3 regions of the Pseudoalteromonas sp. NJ631 genome follow, and region 1 is predicted to be linked to each of the others. Evidence: predicted binding sites of a transcription regulator. Region 1 holds the regulator's gene; each other region holds the start of a gene.
The links. Region 1 encodes sigma-54, which starts transcription at its own class of promoters, with help from an activator protein. Its sites were predicted from a motif close to GTTGGCACGNNNNTNGNNT; they were not measured.
Positions count from the first base shown of each region.

Region 2: A587_RS0103405 (DUF3192 domain-containing protein) is a predicted target of sigma-54. The motif match lies at 3,303-3,321, and genes of this name have one in related genera.
Region 3: A587_RS0101960 (PA2169 family four-helix-bundle protein) is a predicted target of sigma-54. The motif match lies at 1,256-1,274, and genes of this name have one in related genera.

Region 1 is NZ_AKXJ01000016.1:50,400-55,908, reverse strand. It holds gene A587_RS0120080 (KpsF/GutQ family sugar-phosphate isomerase) at 1-780, shown strand, start outside; gene kdsC (3-deoxy-manno-octulosonate-8-phosphatase KdsC) at 780-1,331, shown strand; gene lptC (LPS export ABC transporter periplasmic protein LptC) at 1,328-1,882, shown strand; gene lptA (lipopolysaccharide transport periplasmic protein LptA) at 1,872-2,414, shown strand; gene lptB (LPS export ABC transporter ATP-binding protein) at 2,414-3,139, shown strand; gene A587_RS0120055 (RNA polymerase factor sigma-54) at 3,186-4,685, shown strand; gene hpf (ribosome hibernation promoting factor) at 4,715-5,002, shown strand; gene ptsN (PTS IIA-like nitrogen regulatory protein PtsN) at 5,004-5,462, shown strand; gene rapZ (RNase adapter RapZ) at 5,455-5,509, shown strand, end outside.
Region 2 is NZ_AKXJ01000001.1:713,664-719,172, forward strand. It holds gene A587_RS0103385 (1-acyl-sn-glycerol-3-phosphate acyltransferase) at 1-321, opposite strand, end outside; gene A587_RS0103390 (SO_0444 family Cu/Zn efflux transporter) at 489-1,763, opposite strand; gene zntR (Zn(2+)-responsive transcriptional regulator) at 1,756-2,163, opposite strand; gene A587_RS0103400 (D-2-hydroxyacid dehydrogenase) at 2,255-3,202, shown strand; gene A587_RS0103405 (DUF3192 domain-containing protein) at 3,401-3,781, shown strand; gene A587_RS0103410 (hypothetical protein) at 3,914-4,252, opposite strand; gene A587_RS0103415 (GGDEF domain-containing response regulator) at 4,444-5,346, opposite strand; gene A587_RS0103420 (hybrid sensor histidine kinase/response regulator) at 5,356-5,509, opposite strand, start outside.
Region 3 is NZ_AKXJ01000001.1:400,769-406,277, reverse strand. It holds gene A587_RS0101970 (BON domain-containing protein) at 1-58, opposite strand, end outside; gene A587_RS0101965 (mechanosensitive ion channel family protein) at 294-1,178, shown strand; gene A587_RS0101960 (PA2169 family four-helix-bundle protein) at 1,344-1,790, shown strand; gene A587_RS24605 (DUF1328 domain-containing protein) at 1,801-1,968, shown strand; gene A587_RS0101950 (hypothetical protein) at 2,009-2,200, shown strand; gene A587_RS0101945 (methyl-accepting chemotaxis protein) at 2,417-4,042, shown strand; gene A587_RS0101940 (TonB-dependent siderophore receptor) at 4,240-5,509, opposite strand, start outside.

The DNA of each region.
Region 1 (5,509 bases):
CTCGCAAGTACTGGCAGCCCTGCATTTTTTGTTCATCCAGGAGAAGCAAGTCACGGCGACTTGGGTATGATCACCAAAGATGATGTGGTTTTGATGATCTCCAACTCAGGGGAAACCCAAGAGGTGATCTCAATCCTGCCTGTGATAAAGCGCTTAGGGGCCCCCGTTATTTCTATGACAGGCAACCCGAGCTCTACAATGGCTCGTAATGCGACGGTTCACCTTTGTGTTAAGGTATCAAAAGAAGCCTGCCCATTAGGACTTGCACCCACGGCGAGCACCACAGCTACGCTAGTGATGGGCGATGCACTCGCGGTTGCGCTACTTGAAGCCAGAGGCTTTACGGCTGATGATTTTGCACTTTCCCATCCAGGTGGTAGTTTAGGAAGACGTCTACTACTAACCGTTGCTGATGTCATGCATCAAGGGGATGCAATCCCTATGGTTAAAAGTCATTGCACAGTTAAAGAAGCTTTATTTGAAATGTCAGCTAAAAGTTTAGGTATGACGGCAATCGTAGATGAAAGCTCGCAATTGCAAGGTATTTTTACCGATGGCGACTTGCGCCGTATTATCGAACAAAAGATCGATATTCACACCACCCCAATCACGCAAGTTATGACGGCTAAAAGTACGACGGCACGCGCCGATATGCTCGCAGCAGAGGTACTCAATATCATGGAAACCAAACGGATTAACGGCTTGATTGTGGTAAACGAAAACAACATCCCGGTTGGCGCCTTGAATACGCAAGATTTACTTAGAGCGGGGGTGCTGTAATGCAATTTGAAGATTTATATCAGACGATTTCACCTAAAGCTTGGGAAAAAGCAAAACAAATCAAATTATTGATTTGCGATATTGATGGCGTATTCTCAGATGGCCGTATATACCTTGGTAATAATGGTGAAGAACTGAAAGCATTTAATACCAAAGATGGGTTTGGTGTTAAGGCCTTGATTGATTGTGGTATCGAAGTCGCCGTTATCACAGGTAGGCATTCACAAATAGTTCAGCAACGCATGACTAGTTTAAATGTAACTTATATTTACCAAGGCCAAGAAAACAAGTTAGTGGCATATGATGAACTGAAGACTAAGCTCAACCTTAGTGATGACGAAATTGCGTATATTGGTGATGATGGTCCAGACCTACCCGTAATGGAACGAGTCGGTTTTGCCGTTGCCGTCAATGATGCACATCCTCTTGTTAAACATATCGCTCATTACACAACCTTGATGCCTGGTGGTTTTGGTGCTGTGAGAGAACTGACTGATCTTCTAATGCTCAGCCAAAATCACTTATTGACTTCCAAAGGATCAAGTACATGACCGTATTGCGTGTCATCTTACTCATTGTTTTCGCTTCTTTAATGGTTTGGATGTGGTCGCCCATGTTTAATCCATCAGAGGCGGACTCAGCAAAAGAAGATGAACCGTTAGCTAAGCCCGATTATGTTGCAACCACGCTTCAGCAAACGACCTATAGTGAAAATGGCTTATTAAACTATCAGGTAACTGCTGATAAGATGGAGTTGTATCAAGATCTTGGCTTTAGTCACTTTGAAAAGCCTATTTTCACCTTATATAACGGTGAGCAAAATTGGCAAATAAGTGCATTAGAAGCAACACTGTACGAAAACAATACCTTGATATTAGAAGGCAATGTGCTGGCAAAGAATTTAACGCCTAACGCCATGATCACCGATATCAATGCCGATAATGTAAGAGTTGAAATTAAGCAAAAATTGATGAAGTCGGAACACCCTGTCGTTATCACGGGTCCTAGTCTTAGGATCACGGGTAAAGGACTGCATGCGGATCTACAAAAGCAAGTGATCGAACTCATCAACCACACAAAGACAATTTATTATGACCAGTAAAATCATTAACAAACTAGTTTTCATCGGCTTGCTTGCAAGTTCTACTCTAGTAATTGCTGCAGAACAAAATGAAGTCATTATTGATGCTGGCCGTCAGCAAGCTCAACTGCAAAGCAACATCGGTATTTTTGAACAGAATGTTGTTATTATTCATGGCAACAGAAAAATAAATGCCGATCGCCTAGAAGTCCATCGCCGCGCGGAGCTTGGTACTAACAAGCAACTGCTTGTTGCAACTGGCAGCCCAGCTATTTTCAGCGAACGTCAACCTGATGGTAATTTGCTAGAAGCCAAAGCAAACGAAATTCGCTACGACGTTGCGGAAGGCACCTTAGTCATTTCTGGCGATGCGGAAATCAATCAAACTGGGCAAAAAATCAATGCTCAGGTCATCACCTATGACATTGAAAAGCAACTGATCAGTGCTGAGCGCTCAGACCAAGAAGATTCCCGTGTAAGAACCATCCTTGTTCCTGTTGATGACAAAAAAGACGCAAAAGATAAAAAAGCGCAGGAAGAAGGTAACAATTAATGAGCGAGCTCAAAGCAACTGGTTTAGCAAAGAGTTATAAAGGCCGCCAGGTCGTCAAAAATGTTGGCTTAAGTGTTCAAGCTGGCAGCATTGTAGGCTTATTGGGCCCGAATGGCGCAGGTAAAACCACGACCTTTTATATGATTGTAGGGTTAGTACCAAGCGACAAAGGTTTTATTCAGATTGATGACGAAGATATCACTTTGCTACCGATGCACAGCCGCGCGCGACTTGGTATTGGTTATCTACCGCAAGAGTCTTCGATCTTTAGAAAACTCACGGTCTATCAAAATTTGATGGCGATTCTAGAAACTCGAAAAGACTTATCTAAAGTTGAAAGAGAAGCTGAACTCAATGAGTTACTGGACGAATTTAATATTCAACACATTCGCGACTCACAGGGCATGGCATTGTCGGGAGGCGAAAGAAGACGCGTAGAAATTGCTCGCGCTTTAGCCGCTAACCCTAAGTTTATCCTGTTAGATGAACCTTTTGCTGGTGTTGATCCTATTTCGGTGTTAGATATAAAGACAATCATAGAGCACCTAAAAAACCGCGGTATCGGTGTGCTAATCACCGATCATAACGTTAGAGAAACACTGGACGTATGTGAAAAAGCCTACATCGTTTCACATGGTGAGTTAATCGCTGCAGGCACGCCAGAACATGTTTTGGCAGATCAAACCGTAAGAGATGTCTACCTAGGCGAACAATTCAAGCTATAGTTAAGACGTAGTATTAATAACTGTTAAAAAGGATTGTTAGAGATACATGAGGCAATCATTACAGCTGCGCATGGGGCAGCAACTTACAATGACTCCACAACTGCAACAAGCCATTCGCTTGCTGCAGCTCAGTACATTGGACCTGCAACAAGAAATACAAGAAGCGTTAGACAGCAATCCATTGTTGGAAGTGGAAGAAGGTGATAATACTGACGGCGAAAACGCTGACCAACACAGTCAAGAAAAGAGCAGTGCTGACGACAATCAAGATTCAAGCGATGAAGTGCAGGTTAGTGACTATGAGATAGACTCAGATACTGCCATGAGCAAAGACACTGTGAGCGATGACCTTGCTATGGATGTCACTTGGGACGAGTATATGAGTGCAGCGCCCGCTGCAAGCTCAGGCCCACTTCCCGATGACGATAATGTTTATCAAGGGGAAACCTCTGAATCTCTTCATGATTATCTCATGTGGCAACTTGAGCTGACACCGTTTAGTCCAACAGATAGAGCGATTGCGATTGCGATTATTGAAGCGGTCGACCTGTCAGGCATTTTAACACTGTCTTGCGAAGACATTTTAGAAAGCATTAATGATGAGAGTAGCGAAGAGCCTATTGAGCTGGATGAAGTCGAAGCCGTGCTCAAACGTATTCAGCTTTTCGATCCTGTCGGTATCGCAGCGCGTAGTTTACAAGAATGCTTGTGTATTCAGCTAAATCAATTCGCCCCAGATACGCCATGGATTGCCGAAACGAAAATGATCCTGACAGAGCATATCGACTTGCTTGCCAGCCGTGACTATCGAACTTTGGCTAAGAAAACGCGCCTTAAAGAAGCCGATCTCAAAGAGGTCATGACGTTAATTCATAGTCTTAACCCAAAACCAGCGGCAAGCATTATTCATGAAGAGCCTGAATATGTGATCCCTGACGTATCGGTAAAAAAAGTAAAAGGTCGTTGGATCGTAGAGCTAAATCCTGATGCTATGCCTAAAATAAGAGTAAACGACCATTATGCTGCGATGTCTAGAACAGCGAAATCCAGCACAGATAGTCAGTTTATTCGCTCACATTTACAAGAAGCAAAGTGGTTTATTAAAAGCTTAGAAAGCCGAAATGATACATTATTAAAAGTTACCAATTGCATTGTGCAACAACAACAGGCATTCTTTGAACATGGCCCCGAAGCAATGCGCCCTATGGTGCTAAATGATGTTGCTGAAATGGTTGAGATGCATGAGTCCACAATTTCCCGTGTGACAACACAAAAATACATGCATACACCTCGGGGAATATTTGAGCTGAAGTACTTCTTCTCTAGCCATGTAAGTACAGAAAATGGAGGTGAGTGCTCTTCTACAGCAATTAGAGCACTTATCAAAAAGCTGATAGCTGCAGAAAATACCGCGAAGCCATTGAGTGACAGCAAAATTGCAGATATCTTAGCTGAGCAAGGAATTAAGGTAGCGAGACGTACGATTGCAAAATATCGTGAATCCCTAGCCATTCCACCGTCAAATCAGCGTAAAAGCTTGATATAAGACGTAAAACCCAAGAAGGAAAAATGCTTATGCAACTAAATCTAACTGGTCGCCATGTAGAAATTACTGACTCATTAAGAGACTATGTCACCAACAAGTTTGCGAAGCTAGAAAGGCACTTTGATCATATCAATAACGTGCATGTGATCCTTGATGTCGAGAAGCTAGTACAAAAAGCAGAAGCAACATTACACGTAAACGGCGGCGAGCTATTTGCATCAACAGAGCATCAAGATATGTATGCCGCAATTGATGGCCTCATCGACAAGCTAGATCGTCAAGTTATTAAACACAAAGAGAAGCTCACTCGACACTAAGATGAAATTAAGTGAATTAGTGAACAAGGACTGCAGTAAAGCTGCGGTCCTTTTTAATAGCAAAAAACGTATTTTAGAATACATCAGCGAACTGGCTCATAGCCAAATTCCAAATACCAGTCAGCATGCTATCTTAGACGCTTTAATGGCGCGAGAGAAATTAGGCAGCACAGGGATCGGTAAAGGTATTGCCATTCCTCATGGTCGACTTGAGGGTTTGGATAAAATCCTTGCAATGGTGCTTGTTAGCGAGCAAGGGATCCAGTTTGAAGCCATAGATAAGCAGCCTGTCGATATTTTTGTCGCGTTCATCGTACCCGAAGGTGATAATCAACAGCACCTGAAGACCTTAGCGGCGATTGCTGATACACTCAAAGACAAGTCTTTTTGCAAAATGCTTAGGCAAGCAAAAAGTGATGACGAGTTATATGCAGTGATCCAAGGTGAACTTGATGAGTGATGAAGAAAAAGGACTCGAGCTTATCATTATCAGTGGCCGCTCAGGCT
Region 2 (5,509 bases), on a different contig from region 1:
ATTTGAAATAAATAAATACGAGGTATTCGAGTCCAATGTTTCAAGGCCAGAATAAGTCACTTTAGACGTCGTTTTATTGATTAAAATTTGTAGATAGTACGCCACTTCATCTTGTACTTGTTCAATCGTACAAAAATCTCCCCACTTCTTTTTTAGTTTCATTCTTACGAGTGGGCGTGCAATAGCAGGCCAGGCATTCAACCAAGCTGGCAGATTATATTTGGCGATCACATCAATGAATTGATCATCACCTAGTAGACGTGCCAATGCTGGCACTACTTCATCATCATTATACGGTCTAATGTCAGCGTATTTATCCACTCTACTTCTCAAACTGTCGGATTAACGAATACTGGAACGCATTCTATCGTGTCAAATAAACAGACGCTAAGCATTTCATGTCTGACCACCAAGGCGATATACCAAGTTGGAACATTAAATGCTTAAGCGTCATGCAATTGTAATACGGTAAAAAGTACCACAATTGTTTATCTTCTAACAACTTTACCTAATTTGAGTATAGCTAATCTTAGTAAGAGTGCTGCTAATAATGCGCCCATCGATACTGTTAACCAATGTGGTAGCACTTCGTGCTCCTCACCTATCATCGGCGTTACTACAAAACCGTAAGTATTAACTAAGTAATCAGTTAAATAGCCAAAGATAAGCGCAACCCCGATAACGCCGCCCAGATAGGCAAACACGGCACGACGCCCTAATTCTTTACCTACCACCCCAATTGTGGCGATGTTAGTTGCAGGACCTGCGAGCATAAATACCAATACTGCACCAGGTGAAACACCAGCCATTAATAAACCCGCAGCGATTGGAGTTGAAGCAGTGGCACAAATATACATTGGGATACTGATAAGAATAACCACTAGCATGGCAATAATACCGTCGCCCCATTGAGATAAGAAAGACTCAGGCACGAAGGTTTGCACTAACGCTGCAAAGAATAAACCGATAAGAAGCCAAACTGCGGTGTCGGACAGTAATTGATTACAGCTGAACTTAACAGCTTCTACAATTTTACCAAAAACCCCTTGGTTTTCAGGTACGGGGGCAGGCTCACAACAACTTGTCGTGGCTGATGAAGCATCGCAACAACTGGTTACGGTAGGCTCCGGAGTATCACAACAAGACATATTCGCCCCTGCCATTGCTAATTGAGGGCCTGTAGGCGCACAGCAGCTTGAGCTTACTTTTGCGGTTTCCACTTTAGTGCTGGCGCAACAGCTATCATGGCTGTGATGCTTTTCAGCAGGCTTTGGCTCTGAGTGATGATTAGCGTCACAACAACCGCTAGTCGCGCTTGATTCCTCTGAGGTATTAAGGTGCTTTAGCGGCACAGGCTTATCATCTTTCTCACTGCCAACGAGCAACCCAGCCGCAATTGCGCTAACCACAGCCGCAATTGGCCTAATTATTGCCATAAAAGGACCAAGTAGCACATAAGAAACCGAGATAGAATCCACGCCAGTTTCAGGCGTTGAGACTAAAAATGCGGTTGTCGCACTTTTTGAGCCGCCCGCTCTTCTCAGTCCCACTGCAGCTGGAATAACGCCGCAAGAGCAAAGCGGCATCGGCGCCCCAATCAGTGCTGCCTTTATCGTCGTCCAAAATCCTTCTTTCCCTAAATGCTTTTGCAACAAATCTTTTGGAATAAATACATTAAGTAACCCGGCCAATATTAGGCCAAGCAGTAACCACGGGGCAGATACTAAAAATAGCTGCCAAAAATTTACTATCAGTTCATTCATCGATAGCCTCCAAGGCCGTTAAAATCGAGCAGCTCACAGCCGCTTCCTTACCGCCGCAGCATTGCTCTGCTAGCGTCGATAACGATTGTTCAAATTTTTGTAACTCAGCGATCCGCGCTCTCACTAAATCTCGTTTAGTGATAGTCAGTGTTTTCACTTCTTCACAACTGTGCTGATGCTTTTCAAACTTTATCTTCAGCAAGTCTTGCACTTCTTTGAGGCTGAACCCCACTTCCTTCGCGCGAAGAATAAAGCGCATTTGCTTTTCACTTTGCTCATCAAACAACCGATACCCGCCCTCGCTCCTTGTGCAAGGGTGTAGGAGATCGTTTGCTTCATAATACCTTAACGTGTCAGTTGATACGTTAAGCCGCTTTGCCAGCTCACCAATCTTTACCACTTTACACTCCCAAGTCCTGAAGATTATCCTAGTCGACATCACAAGTATAAACCTTAGAGTTAACTCCAAAGTCAAGAAAAGGATAAAAATAATGCGAATCGTGGTATTAGACGCTAAAACCCTTGCAGGAACCGATCTTTACCCCATAGCCAAACTAGGCACATTAACGTCTTACGACACCACATCCAGTGAGGACATCATCACACGCTGTAAAGATGCAGCAGTCATCATCACCAATAAAGTACAATTAACTGAAGAAACGATCGCGGCGTTACCGCAATTACAACTGATTTGTGTTGCGGCCACAGGCGTCAACAATATCGACTTAGCAGCCGCAAAAGCCCATCAAATTGCGGTTGCCAATGTGGCTGGTTATTCGACCCCTTCTGTCGTGCAGCACACCTTTACTATGCTTGGTAACTTAATGACCAATATTCATCGTTATCAGCAAGACTGCCATGCAGGGCTTTGGCAGCAAAGTGACATGTTTTGTCGTTTGGACTACAGCATCAATGAAATTGCAGGCAAAAACTTTGTGATCATAGGCCATGGAACGTTAGGAGAAGCCGTTGCAAAAGTCGCACAAGCATTTGGAGCTCAAGTAATTGTTGCCGAACGTAGAGGCGTAACTGAGATTAGAGCAGGACGAATGGCTTTTGAAGAAGCGCTGCGAATTGCAGACATTGTATCGATTCACTGCCCGCATACCGCTGAAACAGAAAACCTGATTGCGAGTGATGAATTCGCTCTACTTCCAAATCATGCCTATATTATCAACACCGCGAGAGGTGGAATAGTCAATGAGCAAGCGCTGGTGGATGCACTAACTAATGAGCAAATAGCTGGTGCTGCTGTGGATGTCCTCACACAAGAGCCGGCACAAGCAAGCAATCCACTCGTTCAATACCAAGGGGAAAACTTGCTTTTAACACCGCATACGGCGTGGGCAAGTAAAGAGGCCATCGAACGTTTAGTCGGCGAAATTGCCATTAATATTGAAAATTTTTTGGCTGGGACAACGAGAAACCGAGTGGTCTAGATTATTGTTTTAGTGAGTGATATCGCCAAAAGTTAGTGAAAACCATCAACTACAAACTGATTAAAAACCAACAACAAACTGATATTTATAAACTTTATTAGTTGGCAAAGAGTTTGCAACTCTTGGGATAATTCAAGCAAAAAACAAATGGCTGTTTGCATTATTTGCTCAGCAACAAAATTAAAAAGGAAAACAACAATGAAAAAATTAATGTTAGTGGCTGCGCTTAGCTCTACTCTATTATCAGGCTGTATCGTTGCTGTATCCGACGGTGAAGTAGAGCACGGTTGGGCTTCTGAATACAACTCGTCTAACTGGGAACATAAACAGCGTAAAAATCGTGAAAAGATTGCCAACCTTGAAATGGGCGCGTCTTACTCATCAGTAAAAGACATGTTTGCAACCCCTGATTTTAGCGAGTTGGTGTCGAAAGACGGCGATAACTATCAAGTGCTGTACTATGCAACCAACAGTAAACACTCAGACGGCAAAGTAACAAAAGATGAGTGCACGCCATTGGTATTCAAAAACAACCAACTGGTTGGCTTTGGCGACAACGCACTAAAGCAAATTCAGTAATACTTTATCGCACCAAGGATGGTGAATAATCTGAGCAAACTGACGCACAGATGTGTGTGGCCAACTCCTTATTTTCTTGTCATCTTAATAAATTAAAAACAAAACCAAGCCAAACTTTAATAACCCAGCCAATTAAGCTGAACTGTCCTCTGATACCAGCTCATACCTATACTTCCATTCGAAATAGGCAAGCATGATGACAAACATAGCTTCACAAACAATAAAAGCAATACCAATTAGACTTGCAACGTTAAAATACTGAACAACCACTCCAGCGCAGACTAGCGCCCAAAAAAGATTGCCGAACACTAAAAGCTGCAAATGTTTTATGTTCTTCGCTTTTTGAATGGCAAGGCTAAAAGAGTACGCGCCATACAACAGATTTGATAATGCGATAAAGATAATGGTTTGTTCAGGTATATGATAGATCGCACCAATCATTGAGTGGAAAAGCAATACGATTAACCCCACGGATATAGCCGCGATACAGTCCACCCAAATTATTTTACGCCGTATATCCATAGAATAAGCCTAACACCACACCAAAAGGCACAAAATACTCGGTTAAAGATCTATAAAGCATGAGCATAGCCAAGCTTTATGCGGTGCACTTATTGTCTGAATGCAGATACACTCTTGTCACTGCATATGGCTTTAGATATTTATAGTGCTTTAATAAATACCGTGCTTTGCTGCTTTTGTGCAACAGCAAGGGCACTGTCCGCCATTTTGATCAACTCACCAAGCTCACTACTACAGTGATTTTCAATATGAACTGCACCAATGCTAACGCTCACATGAGCACATATCGGTGAGGCAATATGGGGGATTTTTAACGCATTAACCGAGTTATGCAACGCTTCTGCTATCTCATTAATTACATCGATATTATGCTGAGTTAGCACCAACGCAAAACGAGTACCATCAAAACGGCCAATAAATAAAGAACGTCGGGTTGCGCCTTCTTCTAGCGCTTTGGCGACCTTAAATAAACAATCATCACCATGCATGTAGCCATAATGCTCATTAAACGTTTTAAAATAGTCCACCTCAACCAGCATAACGGTAAACGCACTGCCATCAGCTTTTGCGATTTCTAATGCTGATTTCATCGCTTCATCTAGATATCTACGATTGGGCAACTCCGTTAAACCATCGATAGAGGCTAGCTTTTCTAGCAGATCATTTTTCTTTTTTATTGCTAAATGGTTTTTGATTCTGGCTTTTACAATCAAAGGGTTAAAGGGTTTAGTAATATAATCCACAGCCCCTAACTCCAAACCTCGTGCTTCATCTTTAAAGCTCACACTACCAGAGATCACGACAACGGGAATACCGTAAGTGCTCGCATCCTTTTTTAGGCACTCTAAAACAGAAAACCCAGCGCCGTCAGCCATTAACACATCTAAAATAATAAGGTCTGGTTTGCTTGCTTTTAGTTCATCAATACATAACTTAGTGTCTGTGCTATGGGATAACCGATGGCCATCACCTAATGTATTACTTAGGACCATCTTATTTATTGGGTCATCATCAATAATAAAAATGTGCTCAGCTTGCTGCATCTTATGACGCTACCTTTTTAGCTCGATAAAGCACACCACCTGTGAAAGTGCATTTGTTAACACATCCAAGTCAGTGCGATTTGTTATTGTTGTGATCGTTTTGCTTTGCGTTTCAAGGTCTTTCGCAACTTTCGCTAGTCGCTTAAAGCCCAGACCTGCTGCA
Region 3 (5,509 bases), on a different contig from region 1:
ACGCTGAAGCAGTAGTAAGTGAAGATACAAGTACAGTTGCAATTAATGTCTTTTTCATAATTAAACTCCTTTAATTTCGTAGTCGAATTACCTATTGCAGCTGTTGTGCCATGTTGTAAATTATTGAATTTTATGTGTTTTTATTTTGTTGGTAAGTTTTAAGGAAGAATTTACCGAGAAAATGTGTACATTACTTTGTAATAATTACCTTTTTCATGAACGGCTAATTAATATCAGTAGGAATGATTACTGCATTCTATCTTTGTCGCGTACTTATATAGGAATGAGTAATTATGAATTTAGAAAAATTTTGGACGTTAATTAATGATAAGTTAATCTCTTGGCTTGAATCCGGTGTGCAGTTACTACCGAATATGATCCTAGCCTTAATGATACTAATATTCTTTACAGTGCTGGCTAAAATATCAACAATCTGGTTTTCTAAAGCGATTAAAAAAGCAATAAAGACAGAACAAGTTGCTTCTCTTATTAGTTCCATATTTAAAGTCTCTATTATTACCATTGGGATTTTCTTCGCTTTAGATATAGTAAAACTATCAGGTGCCGTAATGTCACTGTTGGCTGGGGCGGGGATCATTGGCCTTGCTATTGGCTTTGCATTCCAAGATATGACCGAGAACCTCATCGCTGGATTTGTGATGGGAGTCAGAAAGCCCTTTATGGTCGGTGACATTATCAGAACCAAGGATTGCTTTGGCACGGTAAGTAAAATCAATTTGAGAAATACCTTAGTAGAAAACTTTTACGGCCAGCTGTCTTATATTCCCAACAAAATTCTCTTTAAGAATGAGTTACAAAACTACACTAAGCTTGGTAAGCGGAGAATAGAAGTACCAGTTGGTATCTCCTATGCGGATGACCCAGAACAAGCCCGAGAGGTGATTGTTGAGGCAATTAACAAGCTTGATTTCGTAGTAAACCAAAAAGAAACGGATGTCTATGCTGAGTCTTTTGGTGATAGTTCTATCAATCTACTCGTGTGGTTTTGGATAGACTACCCAGCTGATCCCGGCTTTATGGTGGTCAGGCACCAAGCAATTTGTACAATTAACCGTGTTTTAGCCGATAACGATATCTTAATTCCTTTCCCTATTAGGACGATGGACTTCAATGCCAAAGGCAGCACGACCTTAAGTGCGCAATTATCACAGGAATAATTTACATCTAGTTTGTAATATTTTCACCTGTATTTACACAGGTGGAATAAAAACTCTTTAAAAATAAAGGTTTATATTTTGGCATTTAATCTGCATTAGTAAAATGGACAGAAAATAATATTTGCAAAATGCACTTATTAAATATTTAAGCGAAAGGAGTTATTTATGGCAGATTCAAATTACGACATGGAGCCGGTAAAAGAGCTCATTAAAGTATTAAATGGTGGTGTTGATTTTTACACCGAAGCTAAAAAGAAGCTAGATAATATCGAATTAAACCGCGTATTTGACCAAATGATTGTAGATAAAGCGCAAGCAATCTCGGATCTACAACCATTTGTTCTTATTGACGAGGGTGAAATCGAGACTGATTCAGCGCTTAGCATCGACATTCGTGAATCGTACACCAAGTTGGTTGGTATGGTGAGCACCGACAAAGAGCACACCTATATTTCTCAGCTAGAAGAAGTGGAAGATAAAGTGTTGGGCAAGCTTGATAAAGCGCTAAGTAAAGATCTTCCACCTAAATGCAAGAGTGTATTACTGCAAATTCAAACCAGAATGCAAGCTTGTCACGATCAAATGAAGCAGTTGCAAGAGCTAACTGCCTAAGGAGAATGTTATGTTGAGTTGGGCTGTAATGTTTTTATTCCTAGCACTTGTCGCAGCCGTGTTAGGTTTCACCGGAATCGCGGGCGCTGCGGCAGGTATGGCGAAAATTCTATTCTTTGTGTTTATCGCCTTTATGATTATTTCGTTTATTTTTGGTAAAGCACGCGCTCCCAGGTAAAAGGGATTTAACGTTCTAAAACGGTTTTAGGAGATAGATTATGAAATCAGCAATTACATTAGCTAAAGCATTTGGTTTTGTTTCAATTTTAGCACTTTTTGGTTGTAGTGAAGGTCCAGCGGAAGATGCGGGTGAGCGTTTCGATGAAACGGTGCAGGAAGTGGAAAACAGTGTAGAAGATGCCTGTGAAGATGTAAAAGAGAACCTGAACGCAGAAAACGAAGAGTGTTAAGCAAAAACAATTTCGACGTGGAATGTAAGAGGAGAAGCCGATAAAGCTTCTCCTCTTTTTTGTAATAAGTTTAAAAATCAATACCCTAAAAAGGGGGGACACAGTAAATAAATATGATGCACATCAAAATCGCGCTGCTTAATCTGCAATTAATATTGTAATCTACGAACTTTGAGTAATACTTTATTTCTATGTTTACTCAATAAAAATCAGATTATGCTAAATAGGGTTTCAGTTAAAAGCAGATTGTTGTCGCTTTCAGGCATACCTGCTGTGTTTTTTATTCTTGCAACCATCTTCACAATCGGAACATTATCAAACCTTATCAATTACATTGACCGTATTTATGACGACAGAGTTGTACCGCTTAGACAAATAAAAGTGGTGTCAGATAACTACGCGGTGGTTATTGTGGATACGTTTCACAAGTTACGAGGCCATCAACTATCCAATGGTGCTGCGTTAAAGCAAATCGAAGAAGCTAAGAATATCGCTGAAAAAGAGTGGAATAGCTATTTGTCCACGGACCTTACGAGCGAAGAGCGAAGCCTAGTAAAGCAAGTTGAAAAAGCAGAATTAAGTGTCAAACAACTGCTGTCTAATTATATTAACCGAGTTAACGCAAATACCTTTGAAGAAATTCCTTACGATAAATTTGTACATGACCTCTATGCGGCCTTCGATCCGCTTAGCGAAAGCTACAGTGCCCTAATTGAATTGCAGCTTACTGAAGCGAGTGCGCTTCGGAACGTCGGTCGCTCAGAAGCCAGTGCGACAAAAGCGGCGATGATTATCTCTTCCGTTGTTATTGTGGTAGTAATGGTGCTAATTGGCATGTTGATATTTAGGTCAATTAATGAACCACTTAGCCGCTTACGTATGCGTATTGGTAATATTGCAAGAGATGCAGATTTAACACAACGAGTGGTAGTTGAGGGGCAAGATGAGTTAAGCCAGATAGGGAATGACTTCAATACCATGGTGTCTAGCTTACATGAGCTAGTTACCAATCTAGTTACAATCGTGAATAGCCTTTCTACGACCTCGAACGAGTTGAATGGTATCAGTCAGTCGATTGCGGGCACTTCGCAAGAGCAAGAGCAGCAAACAGTGATGATTGCAACCGCAGCAACAGAAATGAGTAGTGCGATACAAGAAGTGGCACATAATGCGATGAATACCGCGAACAAAGCTGAGATGTCCGGCAAGCTTGCGAAACAAGGGATGGATGTTATTTCGCAAAATATTCAGGCCATTGAGCGCCTTGCTAGTGAAGTAGGAGATAATGCGCAGTTAATTAAAGCGTTGAACGATCAGTCTAATGAAATCAACCAGGTTGTTTTAATGATCCAAGGTGTGGCTGAACAAACAAATCTTCTGGCATTAAACGCTGCAATAGAAGCTGCGAGAGCAGGGGAGTCTGGTCGAGGTTTTGCGGTTGTTGCCGACGAAGTCAGGCAATTGGCGCATAATACGCAAAAAGCCACAGAATCGATCCGAGATATGATCAGCAAGTTACAGGGCATGGCACAAAACGCAGTATCATCAATGGAGAACGCGCAATCAAGCGCAGCTGCGGGGGTAGATAGGGCTAATGAATCAGCTCAAATAATGACCGATATTGATAAGGCAGTGGATGAAATCGTTGGTATGAATATTCAGGTTTCAACGGCGACAGAAGAACAAACAACGGTGGTTGCGGAAATCAGCGAAAATATTAATGATTTCAGTAGCAGCATTTCTGAAATTACCCGAAATGCGCAAAGTAATGCCGATGTAAGTAACGACTTAGAAGCGTTGGCCGAGCAGCTAAACAGCCAAGTGCTGGTGTTTAAAGTTTAATGATATCCATTTGGTAATTAACTTGAGATGTTCTGCTCTAAAGCTAGAAAACACGGTTAAGCTGCTTGATATGGGATAGGAAAGAGCGGGTTTCTAGTCAGAAGCCCGCACTATATTTTAGGCATTTTCCTGTGGCGGCTAAGTTTTAAAGGAATTGTTAACCCTATCACACCATAGCATTAGCTTAGTGCTTTATGTTAAAACCGATATTCCATACTTAAATTGTATGCTCTAGGCTCGCTGTACTTTTTCGGCACGAAACCGTAAGTATCGTAAAAGCTTTCATCTGTGAGATTACTGATATTCAGTTTAACGCTCAGCTGGCTAGAGAATTGATATTTGACGTGCGCATTTAGTAAAAGCTGACTATCTTGCTCTGCGCGTACTGCGCCCCGACGACCACCCGCTGGAAGTCCAAGGTCAACACCCGGAACGTTTAGAATATCGACTTTTCTGTCCGTATCCCAAGTTGCATTTAGGCCTAAACGCCAAGCCCCATAAGTATACTTGGTGCTCGCATTGAGCGTTTGTCTTGGTGCATACAAGTTAATATCTTCGCCATGCTCATCGACAACATCAAAATCACTGTAACCAAGGTTTACTTGCCAATCATCTGTCAGCTTTGCTTCTAATTCAACTTCAAATCCATCAGCTTCAGCACCATCAACGGGTCGATACCTAGCAGGTCTTTCGTCTGCATATTCGGGGATAACAACACCGAAGTCTTCTTTTAAACTATCAAAGTAAGCGACGTTTAGACGTAGTTTGTCATCCCAAAGTGTGGTTTTGATGCCGACTTCTAAGTTCCGGGCGGTGATTGGGGCTAATTGATTTAAATTGACATCCACTTTATCCAGTTGCGGCTCATAAGCATCGGTGTAACTTGCATACGTACTGATCTGGTCATTGAGATTGTATACCAGTCCCAAGTATAAGCTCTCACCGGTTTCTTCACCTTTATCGCTTGAGAACCCGCTCCAAGCAAAGTCACGTTCATTGGTACGTTCATAATCAAAAAATTTGACACCAAGAATGGCGTGAAGGTCATCCGTTAACGTTAACTTACTGCTAAGGGCAATGCTCTGTTCTTTCGTCGTTTTGTCCCAATAGCCAATGAATTGCTTATCTGTCGCGGTTAAATGAGCGGCCGGGTGAAGGTTATTAATCGATTGGAGTGGATAAAATATTGTTCTCGCGTTTTCATCCAGTTCTTCGAAGCGATCGTCAGTGGACTCAAAATCTGCATTTAAGTAGGTGATATTCACCTGATGTGCGCGGTCAAATAACTCAAACCGGCCAACCAACCCCAAAATGAAATTGGTTCCATCAACCGTTTCAATCCAGCGTCTGTCACCGGCTTGAAGGCCAAGGCCCGTTTCTTTGTCTGGATTTCCACTAAAGTAGGTTAAGGTAATGTCAGCTTCCGTTTTACTGTATTGTGCGCCAAAGTTGAGTTCCCAATCTAAA